DNA from 2 places in the Exiguobacterium sp. s36 genome. Region 1 is predicted to be linked to the other one. Evidence: a T-box and tRNA genes for the amino acid it is inferred to sense, from the RefSeq annotation. Region 1 holds a T-box; the other holds one or more tRNA genes.
The links. The T-box of region 1 lies ahead of KNP95_RS10020 (valine--tRNA ligase). A T-box ahead of a tRNA ligase gene usually reads a tRNA of that ligase, here a tRNA-Val.
Positions count from the first base shown of each region.

Region 2: it encodes a tRNA-Val, which carries the amino acid that the T-box ahead of KNP95_RS10020 (valine--tRNA ligase) is inferred to sense. The anticodon was not compared.

Region 1 covers NZ_JACSLW010000004.1:59,913-66,674, forward strand. Annotated here, with positions in the region: gene KNP95_RS10010 (hypothetical protein) at 125-472, opposite strand; gene KNP95_RS10015 (hypothetical protein) at 491-1,267, opposite strand; gene KNP95_RS10020 (valine--tRNA ligase) at 1,362-4,013, opposite strand; T-box leader at 4,069-4,289, opposite strand; gene hemL (glutamate-1-semialdehyde 2,1-aminomutase) at 4,337-5,641, opposite strand; gene hemB (porphobilinogen synthase) at 5,638-6,618, opposite strand; gene KNP95_RS10035 (uroporphyrinogen-III synthase) at 6,615-6,762, opposite strand, start outside.
Region 2 covers NZ_JACSLW010000005.1:76,851-83,612, forward strand. Annotated here, with positions in the region: gene KNP95_RS11485 (alpha/beta hydrolase) at 1-356, opposite strand, end outside; gene KNP95_RS11490 (TetR/AcrR family transcriptional regulator) at 482-1,060, shown strand; gene KNP95_RS11495 (DMT family transporter) at 1,072-1,401, shown strand; gene KNP95_RS11500 (DMT family transporter) at 1,398-1,712, shown strand; gene KNP95_RS11505 (GNAT family N-acetyltransferase) at 1,780-2,337, shown strand; tRNA gene KNP95_RS11510 (tRNA-Val) at 2,424-2,496, shown strand; gene KNP95_RS11515 (DUF554 domain-containing protein) at 2,655-3,356, shown strand; gene KNP95_RS11520 (pyrroline-5-carboxylate reductase family protein) at 3,396-4,178, opposite strand; gene yidD (membrane protein insertion efficiency factor YidD) at 4,377-4,652, shown strand; gene KNP95_RS11530 (alanine/glycine:cation symporter family protein) at 4,782-6,140, shown strand; gene KNP95_RS11535 (potassium channel family protein) at 6,159-6,518, opposite strand; gene cypC (CYP152 family fatty-acid peroxygenase CypC) at 6,598-6,762, shown strand, end outside.

The sequences.
Region 1 (6,762 bases):
GTAAAAATATGTACACTTTAAATACCTTCATCGACTTAACCAAGTTTCGACCTACGTTCCTAACACGCATTCTCAATGAGAGTCTATGTAACGAATGGCAATGTATAATTATTTTCTTAGTCCGTTAAATCCCAAAATGAACCAAGTCTTTGCCTTCGCGTTCGGCTTGAATGATGAGACTCGCCAAATCGCTCAACTCTTCTGAACGATGGAATACACGTGACTGCGTGACGATGTCATAAAACATCGATAACGATTCGTTTGGGATGAGGGTAATTCCGTAATAATCCAGACCGAGATCAGGACGATGATACGAATGAAAATAGGTCCGCATAATCGAGCACGCTTCCATAAGCTCTTGGATAAAATCATCATCAACCTCAGTGTAGCCATTATAATCTGGATTACGTGTAGGTGCTTTCAATGTTCGTTCCCATAAATCAAATTCGTGCACTGGCAAATTAGAACTCATCCTTTCGCCTGCTTCAATTTATTCTTTAATTGGAAAATCCACCGACCACGCCTCCGGTAGCGAGTCCGAAAGGTCGAGCAACACCTCTTCCGACACATTGCCCGTCACGACGATGAGCTTGCCCTGGTCTACGTAAAACAAGCCGTTCCCTTCCGGTTGATTCAAGCGATACCGCTCATTTGAATCGTCTCGCCGGTCAATCAATTCTCCGTCTGCCACACTGGACGCATCGGTCACTAAAATCGTGATGCATTGCGTCTCATCATACAACGTCCACATCTCCACCGGCCGCTCGAGCTGACTCATCTCGAAGTTGGCGACAAACAGCTCTTCTTCAGGCAAGTCCAACCCGTGTCGGACTTTTTCGGCCGCCTCGGGAATCGTAAAGTTTTGAATCCCGTGCAACCCCCACTCCTCGTCCCGTGAATAGTTGAATACGCCGAACGAATCGTCGCGGTTTGGTAACTTAATGGCAATGAGCCCGAGATCATCGATGACGGTTTCATAGATTACACCGTCTTTCGATGGTCGCTCGGACGTGCCATCTGTATATTGAAGCGTGTATTGGGACGTGACCGCATCGACTAGTCGAACGGTCCCTTTCGGCACGTCCTCAATCATCGAGCCGAACACTTCTTTGTCCGTCGTTACGGGAATATCCTTGGAAGACGTCTCTTCTGCACTTTCATTAATTGTCACTCCTGATTCCGTCGGTTCGATCGGTTCAGCTCGTTCCGCCACACACCCACTCAGTCCCATCACTGCCAAACTTAACATCATTCCGATTCGTCTCATGTCACACCACCTTTATATCGTCTCCTCTCCTAAATTCCACCAAACGACAAAAAAACCTTCTTCGGAGAACAAGTCTCCAAAGAAGGTTGATTCATTATTTACGCAACTCTTCCAAACGCGCACGGACTGCGTCACGTTTGTCGAGGTAGTCTTTCTCTTTCGCCTTCTCTTCGTCGATGACGTGAGCCGGTGCCTTGCCAGTGAAGCCTGGGTTGCCGAGTTTCTTCTGAACGCGCTCGACTTCCTTCTCGTACTTCGCCACTTCTTTTTCAAGACGGGCGATTTCTTCCTCAAAGTTGATGAGGTCAGCGAGTGGGATGAACAGTTCCGCACCCGTCATGATGGCTGACATCGACTTATCAGGAGCCGTCAAGCCACGTCCGATTTCGAGCTCGGTCGCGTTCGTGAACTTGCCGATTGTCGTTTCGTTCGCGCTCAAGTAATCTTGTGTCGCCTCATCCGACGTCGAGATGAAGAGCTGAATCGGTTTCGACATTGGGGCGTTCACTTCCGAACGGATGTTACGGACCGAACGGATGACGTTCATGACCGCTTCGAACGCTGGTACCGAGTCCGCGAAGTGGAGCTCGTCGCGGCGTGTCGGGTAGCACGCACGGACAATCGAGTCGCCTTCGTGCGGCAAGTGCTGCCAGATTTCCTCTGTGAGGAACGGCATGAACGGATGCATGAGACGCATGATTGAGTCGAGCGTGTACGCGAGCACTGAACGCGTCGTCGCTTTCGCAGCCTCGTCCTCACCGTAGAGCGTGAGTTTCGCCATCTCGATGTACCAGTTACAGAACTCTTCCCAGATGAAGTTGTACAAGTAACGGCCGGCTTCGCCGAACTCATACTTGTCGACGAGACGTGTCACTTGGTCGATTGTGTCGTTCAAGCGAGTGAGAATCCACTTGTCAGCGAGCGTCTTCTCACCTGACAAATCGATCTCCTCATACTTCATGCCGTCCATGTTCATAAGGGCGAAACGGCTCGCGTTCCAAATCTTGTTCGCGAAGTTCCATGTCGATTCGATTTTCTCCCAATAGAAACGAAGGTCGTTCCCTGGTGTCGATCCCGTAAGGAGGAACCAGCGGAGCGAGTCCGCGCCGTATTGGTCGATGACTTCCATCGGGTCGACGCCGTTACCGAGCGACTTCGACATCTTGCGGCCTTCCGAGTCGCGGATGAGACCGTGGATGAGCACGTCGTTGAACGGCTGCTTCCCAGTGAACTCGAGCGATTGGAAAATCATGCGCGATACCCAGAAGAAGATGATATCGTAACCCGTGACGAGCGCGCTCGTCGGGAAGTAACGTTTGAAGTCTGCTGAGTCCGTGTCCGGCCAGCCCATCGTCGAGAACGGCCAGAGCGCTGACGAGAACCATGTGTCGAGCACGTCCTCATCTTGGTGCCAGTTCTCACTGTCCGCCGGTGCTTCTTTGCCTACATAAATCTCACCTGTCTCGTTGTGGTACCACGCCGGGATGCGGTGGCCCCACCAGAGTTGGCGGCTGATACACCAATCGCGGATGTTCTCCATCCAGCGGAGGTATGTGCCTTCAAACCGCTCAGGGACGAAATTGACTTTCGTGTCATCATGTCCTTGTGCTTCGAGCGCTGCTTTCGCGAGCGGCTCCATGTCGACGAACCACTGTTTCGAAAGATACGGCTCGATGACCGCGCCTGAACGTTCCGAGTGACCGACCGAGTGCGTGTGCGGCTCGATTTTGACGAGCGTGCCGTCTGCTTCTAGGTCTTTGACGAGTTGCTTGCGGCATTCGAAACGGTCGAGCCCTTCGTACTTGCCAGCATTCTCGTTCATCTTGCCGCCTTCGTCCATGACGAGGATGCGCGGGAGCTCGTGGCGGTTCCCGATCTCGAAGTCGTTCGGGTCGTGCGCCGGTGTGATCTTGACGCAACCTGTACCGAACTCCATGTCGACGTAGTCGTCAGCGACGATCGGAATCTCGCGGTTCATGACCGGAAGCATGATCGTCTTGCCGACGAGGTGCGCGTAACGCTCATCTTTCGGGTTAACGGCAACGGCCGTATCGCCGAGCATCGTCTCCGGACGCGTCGTCGCGATCTCGATGTGGCCTGAGCCATCAGCGAGCGGGTATTTCATGTGATAGAACGCGCCTTCGACTTCTTGATAGATTACTTCGATATCCGAAACGGCCGTCTTTTGCGCCGGGTCCCAGTTGACGATATATTCGCCGCGGTAAATCAAGCCTTTCTCATAGAGGCGGACGAACACTTCCTGGACCGCTTTCGAGAGTCCTTCGTCGAGCGTGAAGCGCTCACGTGAGTAGTCGAGACCGAGGCCAAGTTTTGACCATTGGGCACGGATCGTATCGGCGTACTCGTCTTTCCATTCCCACGTCTTCTCGAGGAACTTCTCGCGTCCGAGGTCATAGCGCATAATGCCGTCCTCACGGAGCTTCTGTTCGACTTTCGCTTGTGTCGCGATCCCGGCGTGGTCCATCCCTGGGAGCCAGAGGACGTCATAGCCTTGCATGCGCTTGAGGCGCGTCAATAAGTCTTGGAGCGTCGTGTCCCACGCGTGTCCGAGGTGAAGTTTCCCTGTTACGTTCGGTGGCGGGATGACGATCGTGTACGGCTGTTTTGAATCGTCCTCGTCTGCTTTGAATACGTCGTTCTCTAACCAGTAGTCATACCATTTCGCTTCCGTCGCACTTGGATCGTACTTCGTCGGCATGGTGATTTCGTTTGTCTCGTTGGCCATATGCCCAACCTCCTCTAATAATGTGGACAAAAAAACGGCTACTCTCGTCCTTAACGCTAAGGACGAAAGAAGCCGTATCTTCCGCGGTACCACCTTAGTTCGCCAACAGGTGGCGCCCTCAAAATCGAATAACGGTCGATGGACCGGACCTTCCTACTTCGTTCAAAAGGTCAGCTCCGAGGCGACTTCCGCACCATCCTTCGCGGCCTCGCACCAAGCGGCCGCGTCTCTGAAAAAGGATGTTGATTGCGTACTATTCCTCATCGTAGCTTTTGTTCGTATCTGTTAAACAATTGTAGCGACAGAAGCTGTTTCCGTCAAGATTACAATGAAAACTCTTGTTGCAGCTCTTTGAACGTCGCGTCGACCGCTGCGAGCGTCAAGTCGATATCTTCGTCCGTGTGAACGGTCGAGAGGAACAATCCTTCGAACTGTGACGGTGGCAAGAACACGCCGCGCGCCGCCATCTTCTGATAGTAAGCACGGAACAAGTCGAGGTTCGCCGTCTTCGCCTTCTCGAAGTTCGTCACTTTCTCGTTCGTGAAGAAGAATCCGAACATCGAGCCGGCCCGGTTCGTGTCGTGCGGGATGTTATACTTCTCGGCCGCTTTCGTATAGCCTTCAGCGAGACGGTCCGCTTTGCGTTCGAACTCGGCGTAGTGCTCAGGCTTGAGTTGCGACAAGGTCGTGTAGCCGGCGATCATCGCGAGCGGGTTCCCTGAGAGCGTCCCTGCCTGGTAAATCGGTCCTTGTGGCGCGATTTGTTCCATAATCTCGCGTTTCCCGCCGTAGGCACCGACCGGAAGGCCGCCGCCGATGACTTTCCCGAGGCACGTCAAGTCCGGCGTCACGCCAAAGTAGCCTTGGGCACAGTTATAGCCGACCCGGAATCCGGTCATGACCTCGTCAAAGATGAGGAGTGAGCCATACTGTTCTGTGATCTCGCGGAGTCCTTCAAGGAATCCAGGTTGCGGTGGCACGAAGCCCATGTTGCCGGCCGCCGGTTCGACGATGACACCAGCGATATCGTCGCCGAACTTCTCGAAGGCGATGCGGAGGGCATCCAAATCGTTATATGGCACCGTGAGTGTCTGGCTCGCCAAGTCTTTCGGCACGCCCGGTGAGTCCGGGAGACCGAGTGTCGCGACGCCTGATCCGGCTTTGATGAGGAGCGAGTCGCCGTGACCGTGGTAGCAGCCTTCGAACTTCAAGATTTTCGTCTTGCCCGTGTAGCCGCGTGCGAGGCGGAGTGCCGCCATCGTCGCTTCCGTACCCGAGTTGACCATGCGCACCATCTCGATTGATGGGACGCGCTCGATGACGAGCTCGGCCATTTTTGTTTCGAGCTCGGTCGGTGTCCCGAACGTCCAGCCTTTCTCGGCTTGCTCTTGAATCGCCTTCGTGACGACAGGGTCGCGGTGGCCGAGGATGAGTGGTCCCCATGAGAGGACGTAATCGATATATTCGTTGCCATCGATATCGTAGACGCGTGAGCCTTCACCGCGTTCAGCGAAGATTGGCGTCATGCCGACTGATTTATAGGCACGGACCGGGCTGTTCACCCCGCCCGGCATGAGCGGACGTGCTTGTTCGAACGCCACTTCTGAGCGTGTTTGTTTGTAGGTCATGCGTAGTCTCCTTCCAAATAGCGACAGACGTCTTTTGCGAAATATGTGACGATGAGGTCCGCACCGGCCCGTTTGAAGCCGACCATCGTCTCCATGACGATGCGTTGCTCATCGACCCAGTCGTTCAAAGCAGCCGCTTTGACCATGGCGTACTCTCCGCTCACGTTATACGCCACGATCGGCATATCGAGCGAATCGCGCATGTCACGGATGATGTCCATGAACGCGAGCGCTGGTTTGACGATCATGAAGTCGGCGCCTTGCTCGACGTCCGATTGTGATTCGCGGAACGCTTCACGGCGGTTGGCCGGGTCCATCTGATAGCCTTTGCGGTCGCCTTCACCAGGTGCCGATTGCGCTGCGTCACGGAACGGTCCGTAGTACGCCGATGCGTACTTGACGCCGTAACTCATGATCGGGATATGGTTGAAACCGTTTTGGTCGAGTCCTTCACGGATCGCGGCGACGAAGCCGTCCATCATCGAGCTCGGCGCGATGATGTCAGCGCCTGCTTGCGCTTGCGTGATGGCCGTCTGGACGTGAAGTGGTAGCGACGCGTCGTTATCGACGTCACCGTTCTTCACGATGCCGCAGTGGCCTGTCGACGTATATTCGCACAGGCATGTGTCGGCGATGACCGTGAGCTGTGGTGCCCACTCTTTCACTTTACGGATCGCTTCTTGGACGATACCGTGGTCATGATACGCTTCCGTACCTTCCGGGTCTTTATGTTCCGGCACGCCGAACAAGAGCACCGATTGAATGCCGAGGTCGACGATCTCGTTGATCTCGTCCTCGAGACGGTCGAGCGAGAAGTTGAAGACGCCCGGCATCGAGCTGACTTCACGTTTAATGTCTGTCCCTTCGATAATGAAGAGCGGGTAAATCAAATCTTCTTTCCGAACATGATTTTCACGTACGAGTGCACGCATTGACTTCGATGAACGAAGACGACGATGACGGTCAAACTGGTTCATGAAAAATCCTCCCCTATACACTGTATTAATGCATCCATAGTATAACACTCAGGCACTCGGACCGGTAACGTCGACACTTCCCGGACGGCGCGCTCGGTCACTTCACCGATGCCATACCACGTCCCGTGGAAATGGTCGAGATAT
Region 2 (6,762 bases), on a different contig from region 1:
TAAGCCCGACCTCTCCCGCCGAGCGTGGGCCGTGTCTTGGCGAGTTCCGGTCCAATCCGCCGGTATAGCATCTCATCCTCATAAAACGAATACTCATCGTAGCGGTCGAGCCAGTCCGGGGCACTCGCGATGGCGACGACCATGAGCGGCAATTGCAAGTCCTCGATGTGGCGGTCGATTGACCAACCTTCGCCGATCGTGGCGGTCTTGCCGTCGAACACGTTTTGACCGTCGTGCATATAGAGGACCGGGATCCGCTCGTCAGCCGACACGAAGTCGGGACGATAGACACGGACGATTCGTTTCCGTCCGCGTGTCGTCTCGGTCGGTAACGTAAAGCTGAATTGCTCAAGCATATAAAGCGCTCCTTTCCCATCAACTGTCTCCATTTTGCCGGGTGGAACCGGGGAATGCAATCCGCGCACTTGACTACCTACCGTTCGTTAGGTAAGGTGATGAGAGAGAAAGGGGACGATCTGTGATGAATACGAAACAACGAATCGAACTGGCGGCGCGGCGCCGGTTTGCGCTTGAAGGATATGAAGGCTTGTCGCTCGCCTCGCTCGCTGAGGATGTGGGCATCAAAAAGGCGTCGCTATACGCCCATATCGAAGGGAAAGAACAACTGTTCAAGCAAGTCGTCGAGGACATGGGGAACCGTTATGCACACATCTGGCAGGAGGCACGGGACGCTTCCGTTGACGCTGCGCCGCTCGAGCGGATCGAGGCGATCGTCGAGGCGTTGATTCGCTTCTTTGAAGAAGAGGAGACATGGATGCTGACGAAGCGGATGTTGCTCGTCCCACCGCCCGAGTTGCGATCATTCATCGAGACGACGCTCGGTTCGGTCGAGACGGAACTGCAAGCGTTCGAGAAAGAACAGTTTCGATTGGCGATAGAGCAAGGGGCCTTACCCGAACAGTCACTCGAGGACGTGTATGACGCGTACTATTGTTTTCTAGACGGGGCGCTCATCTCGCTCTTCACGCTCGAGACGAATCGCGTCAAGCGGCAACAGGCCGCATTCACAATCTATAAGAAAGGAGTCGGATGGACATGAAACAAGATCAAATGGCCTGGGTTTGGCTTATTCTCGCCGGCCTGCTTGAAATCGTCTGGGCCACGACGATGAAACTGTCGAACGGCTTCACGGTGCTCGGTCCGAGCGTGGTGACCGTTCTCTTATTAGTTGTGAGCTTTGGATTGTTGGCGATGTCGTTCCGGACGTTACCGGCCGGGACCGGTTATGCAGTGTTCACCGGCATCGGGGCCGTCGGAACGGTCATCGTTGGTGCGGTCTTGTTTGATGAGGCACTGACCGGGATGAAGCTCGTCTTGATCGCGACGCTCCTCATCGGTGTGATTGGATTGAAACAAGTGACTGGAGGGGAATCGGCATGAGTTGGGTATTTTTGATTGGCGCGGGTCTTGCCGAGATGATGGCCGTCTTCTTTATGGGGAAATCGAAAGGGTATCAAATATTTAAATGGTCTGCGCTATCTGTCGGAACGTTTGCCGTAAGTTTTTATTTATTGTCGCGCTCCCTTGAGACACTACCGCTCGGATTAGCGTATTCGATTTGGGTCGGGATTGGGGCGGCTGGTGGGGTCGTGCTCGGCATGCTGTATTTGAACGAATCACGAGACCGGTGGCGCATCTTCTTCCTCTTGCTCATTATCGGGAGCGTCATCGGACTAAAAGTTGTCGCCTAATCAGGATTGAATCGGAATAAAAACGGGAATTGAATAGTTCAGACTGTGAACGAAAGGGGCGGGGAAGATGAATCTTGTCAAACTGCAATCCGAACGTCTGCGACTTGAACCTTACACAATCGCCGATTTCTATTTCGTAAAATCGTTACTCCAAGATCCGCGGGTGATGCGCTTCATTAGCCAAGATGGGAAACCATATACGGATGAACAGACGATTGAATGGTTCGAGCGACAGTTGGCCCGCTATCAGACGGGTCGTCAAACGGGATTGCTCAAATTGATGACACATGAGAGTGACGAGCCGATTGGACATGCCGGCACGCTGTTGCATGAACTCGATGGGACGATTGAACTTGAAGTCGGATATTGGTTGGCGCCGAAGCATTGGCATATGGGCTACGGGCGTGAGGCAGCGGCGCGTCTCATGCGTTACGCGTTTGAGACCGGAGAAAAGGAGATCATCTCCTTGATTCATCCGGATAACGTCCCGTCGCAACGAGTCGCGAAGGCGAACGGACTGCATTGGGATCGAGACACCGAATATGAAGGCATGCTCGTCTCGGTATATGCCGGTGATTTAGAGCGGTTGTGCCGCCATATGAAACGGGAAGAAATGACGCGCTAAAAAAACTAAAAAAAGTTTTAAAAAACAGTTGCCAAGGCATTAGTTTCTTGATATATTAATAGTGTCCTTAAGAGAGGACACGACCTGATTCTGTAGCTCAGCTGGGAGAGCGCTACCTTGACAGGGTAGAGGTCGCTGGTTCGAGCCCAGTCAGAATCACTTGGGTGCCAAACCCGATGCGAAACCCATAGGAACGTGGGTTTCCGCGACGCCACTTCTTGCGAGAAGTGGCTTTTTTTTGTTTTTCTTTCAATTGACAGTCTACATAAACAGTTGGTATATTCCTCTCAATACATACAGAAACGGGGAATTATCCAATGGTCTTAACCGGAACACTCGTCAACGCGGCGTTGATCGTGATTGGCACATTGCTTGGACTTTTGTTTCACCGCATCCCCGAAAGAATGAAAGAGACGGTCACCGCAGCCATCGGTCTCGCCGTCGTTTTGCTTGGCGTTCAGATGGGGATGAAGAGTGAGAACTTTTTAATCGTTATTGGCAGCCTCGTCATCGGGGCCGCACTCGGTGAATGGTGGAAGCTCGATGAGAAGTTGAACGAGGTCGGCTATCAGTTGGAACGCCGACTCGGCGGCAAGAGCAAATCGAGTATCGCCGAAGGGTTCATCACGGCGACTCTCATCTTCGTCATCGGGGCGATGGCCGTCATCGGTGCGCTCGACAGCGGATTGCGCGGGGATCATGACGTGTTGTACACGAAAGGGTTGATTGATGGCTTCACGGCACTCGTGCTCAGCTCGACGCTCGGCATCGGCGTCATGTTCTCGGCCGTACCGGTGCTCTTATATCAAGGGGCAATCGCTTTGCTCGCCATCCAAATCATGAAGTTCATCCCGGAGTCACTCATGGATGATTTCATTTTGGAGATGACAGCGACTGGTGGTGTCATGATTGTTGCGATCGGATTGAACTTAGTCGGCATCACGCGGATTCGCGTCGCAAACCTATTGCCGGGAATCTTGATGGTCGCGGTCATCGTCTCCATCTTACATATCGTCTAATCAAAAAATCCGAGAAACGCGATGCGTCTCTCGGATTTTTTAGTTCTTCGGTTGTTCGACTTCTTCTTTCGCACTTTCGCGAAGGGCCGAGGCCATAACGTCCGCTAAATTGCGCGAGCGGAGCACGCCGACACCGCGGTCGGTCGGACCGTCTGGCGCGGCCACATCCGCAATCAAGTCGTTCGTTGGTCGTGTCTCGTGAAGCAACAGTTCGGCCGATCCTTTCATCGCCTGGGCAACGATTTGGCGTGCCGTCGTTTCATCGAAACCGGCATCGGTTAAGACGGGTGTCATCGAACCGACGATCTCATAAAAGAAAGCCGGGCTACATCCAGCGGCAGCCATGAAGGCGGACATCGTCTTCGCATCCGTCACGGCCGTCCGGCCAACGCGTTCAAACAGCGCCGTCGCGGTCGTGCGAACGACATCATCCGTCTCAGGGCCGAACCAGAGTCCGGTCATCCCGCTCTGGTAAGCGACTGGGGTATTCGGCATCGCACAGACGGCCGGAAGACCTGACGCCTCCTCAAGCTCGCTCGGCTCGATGTGGGCTGCCACGGAGACGAGGAGCGGGGTGCTCCACGTTTTCGATTGCACATAAGGAATGACCCCGTCCGGTTGCATCGCGAGGACGACGATGTCATACGCGTTGACATCCTCTTCGTCAACGATTTGCACACCGAGCTCGGCCTGCAATGCTGTCAAACGGTTACGGTCACTCCGGTTCGTCATCGTGATTTGTTCAGGCGACACGCCTGAGGCAAGCCATCCGCGTACGAGTGACTCACTCATCGATCCTGCACCTACCATTAAAATATTCATTCTCGTCACCTCTTCATATAGATTCGGTCGTATACATGTTGCTTATCATAACAAATGATTCGGTAAATAGCGCCCATCGTGCTCAAATTGTAAAACAAAGGAAAAAAAGATGTGCGGTTTGTCATTCGATTGTCGCATACGTCATAGATGACAAGTTTGCTACTTCGAGCTATTATGGCTGTAATTAAACTGGAGGCGATGAGAGTGAAACGAGTGTTAGTGCGGGGGATTCAAGGGTATCAACGGTTCATCTCGCCGTTGAAACCACCGACTTGCCGCTTTTATCCGACGTGTTCCCACTATGGAATCGAGGCGATTGAAAAGCATGGTGCCCTCAAAGGCGGGTATTTGACGACACGCCGCTTAATGCGGTGCCAACCGTTCCATTCGGGCGGACTCGACTACGTGCCGGACGAATTTGATTGGCGCGCCCCTTTACAACGCGAAAAACCCCCTTCTCAGCGAGACGTCTAAGCGGCGACTCGCTGTTTTAGATACAGCATCAAAATCGTATCTTTGTTTTATTACAATACTTTTGACAATCTTCTAAGTATTCTGAAAAAATAGAGATGTACGATTACATAAGGGGAAGGGGAATTCAATATGAGTGAATCGTTCAGTGAACTCATCGGTACGATTTCGAACTTTGTGTGGGGACCACCGTTATTGATTTTGCTTGTGGGGACAGGCATCTACTTGACGGTACGGCTCGGGGGACTTCAAGTCACGAAGTTGCCGTACGCATTGAAGCTCGCGTTTTCTAAAAACCAAGACAAATCATCGAAAGGGGATATCAGTCACTTCCAAGCGCTCATGACGGCGCTCGCAGCTACCGTCGGTACGGGGAATATCGTCGGGGTTGCGACCGCGGTCGTGCTCGGGGGACCGGGTGCGATCGTCTGGATGTGGGTATCCGGATTCTTCGGAATGGCGACGAAATACGCCGAAGCCGTGCTCGCCGTGAAATATCGGGTGACCGATGAACGCGGACAAATGGCTGGGGGGCCAATGTATTATTTAGAACGTGGCTTGAAGCAACGTTGGCTCGCTGTCGCATTCGCAGGATTCGCCTCGCTCGCCGCATTTGGAATTGGAAACGGGGTGCAGACGAACTCGGTCGCGATGGCGCTCAAGACGACCTTTGACGTGCCGTTGTATGTCTCCGGTATCTTGATTATGATTTTCACAGGCGCGGTCATCTTAGGTGGTGTCAAATCAATCGGTCGCGTCGTCAGTTACTTCGTGCCAGTCATGATCGTCTTTTATCTCGGCAGCGGATTGTTGATTATGGTGATGAACTATACGCTCATTCCGGATGCGATCGCCCTCATCTTCAGCAGCACGTTCAGTGCCGAAGCAATTGGTGGCGGAGCCATCGGGGCCGCCATTCGTTACGGTGTGGCGCGCGGCGTCTTCTCGAACGAGGCAGGTCTCGGTTCGGCGCCGATTGCCGCAGCGGCTGCTAAAACGGATATGCCGGGACGTCAGGCGCTCGTCTCGATGACGCAAGTGTTTCTCGATACGCTCATCGTCTGTTCTGTCACGGGAATCACGCTCGTCATGGGTGGTCAAATCGGTTCGGGCCTCGAGGGGGTCGAATTGACGACGGCGACGTTCGAGCAATTCCTTGGACCGGCCGGCGGTTATATCGTGACGATTGGACTCGTCATGTTCGCCTATTCGACGGTGCTCGGGTGGTCATACTATGGGGAACGGTCGATTCATTACTTGTTCGGTCAAAAATCGATTCTTCCTTATCGGATTGCGTTCGTTCTCGTTGCCGGTCTCGGTGCGATGACGACGAACCTCAACTTGGTTTGGGCGCTCTCGGACGTGTTCAACGGCTTGATGGCCATCCCGAACTTGATTGGCTTACTGTTCTTGTCGGGTGTGGTCATTGCTGAGACGAAGCGATTCAATCAACAGCTCGAACTCGAAAATCGAAATCGAAAAGCCTCTTAAACCAATACGCCACCATCCTCACGGGGACGGTGGCGTATTTCGTTTGCGAACCTCTTCGAGCCGTGCTTGTTGAAGATGGTCGAACACTTTCGTGATGAAACCGACCATGATGCCGACACCCGTGATGACATAGCCGATCGTGAACACTTTGCCGATATCGGTCGTCGGGACAAAATCCCCATAGCCGATTGTCGTGAGTGTGACGACACTGAAATACAGGGCATCGAGCCAACGCATGTCTTCGAAGTGTGAGTAGAACAGTGTCCCGGAGAGGATGGTCAGGAAGGCGAGACTGAACAAGACTTGAAACTCCGCATCCTTCAAGCCACGCCAAATCCCGCGGAACATGCGCCGGAACGTCAAGATGAAAGATAGCATTTCATTTCCTCCTTTCCCTATAGGTTTGTTCGCTAGCAACAGGGGAACATCCTTTATAGCAAAACTGGAGAGGATGATCATGATGACACGACTGATTCCAAAAGAAGAAGGGCTCGATCATAGCCTGGCGTTCCTACGGGAAGGATATTTATACGTCCCGAACCGTCGGAAGAGCTTTCAATCCACTCTGTTTGAAACACGCTTGCTCGGCGAACGCGTCATCTGTCTCGGAGGCGGCGAGGCG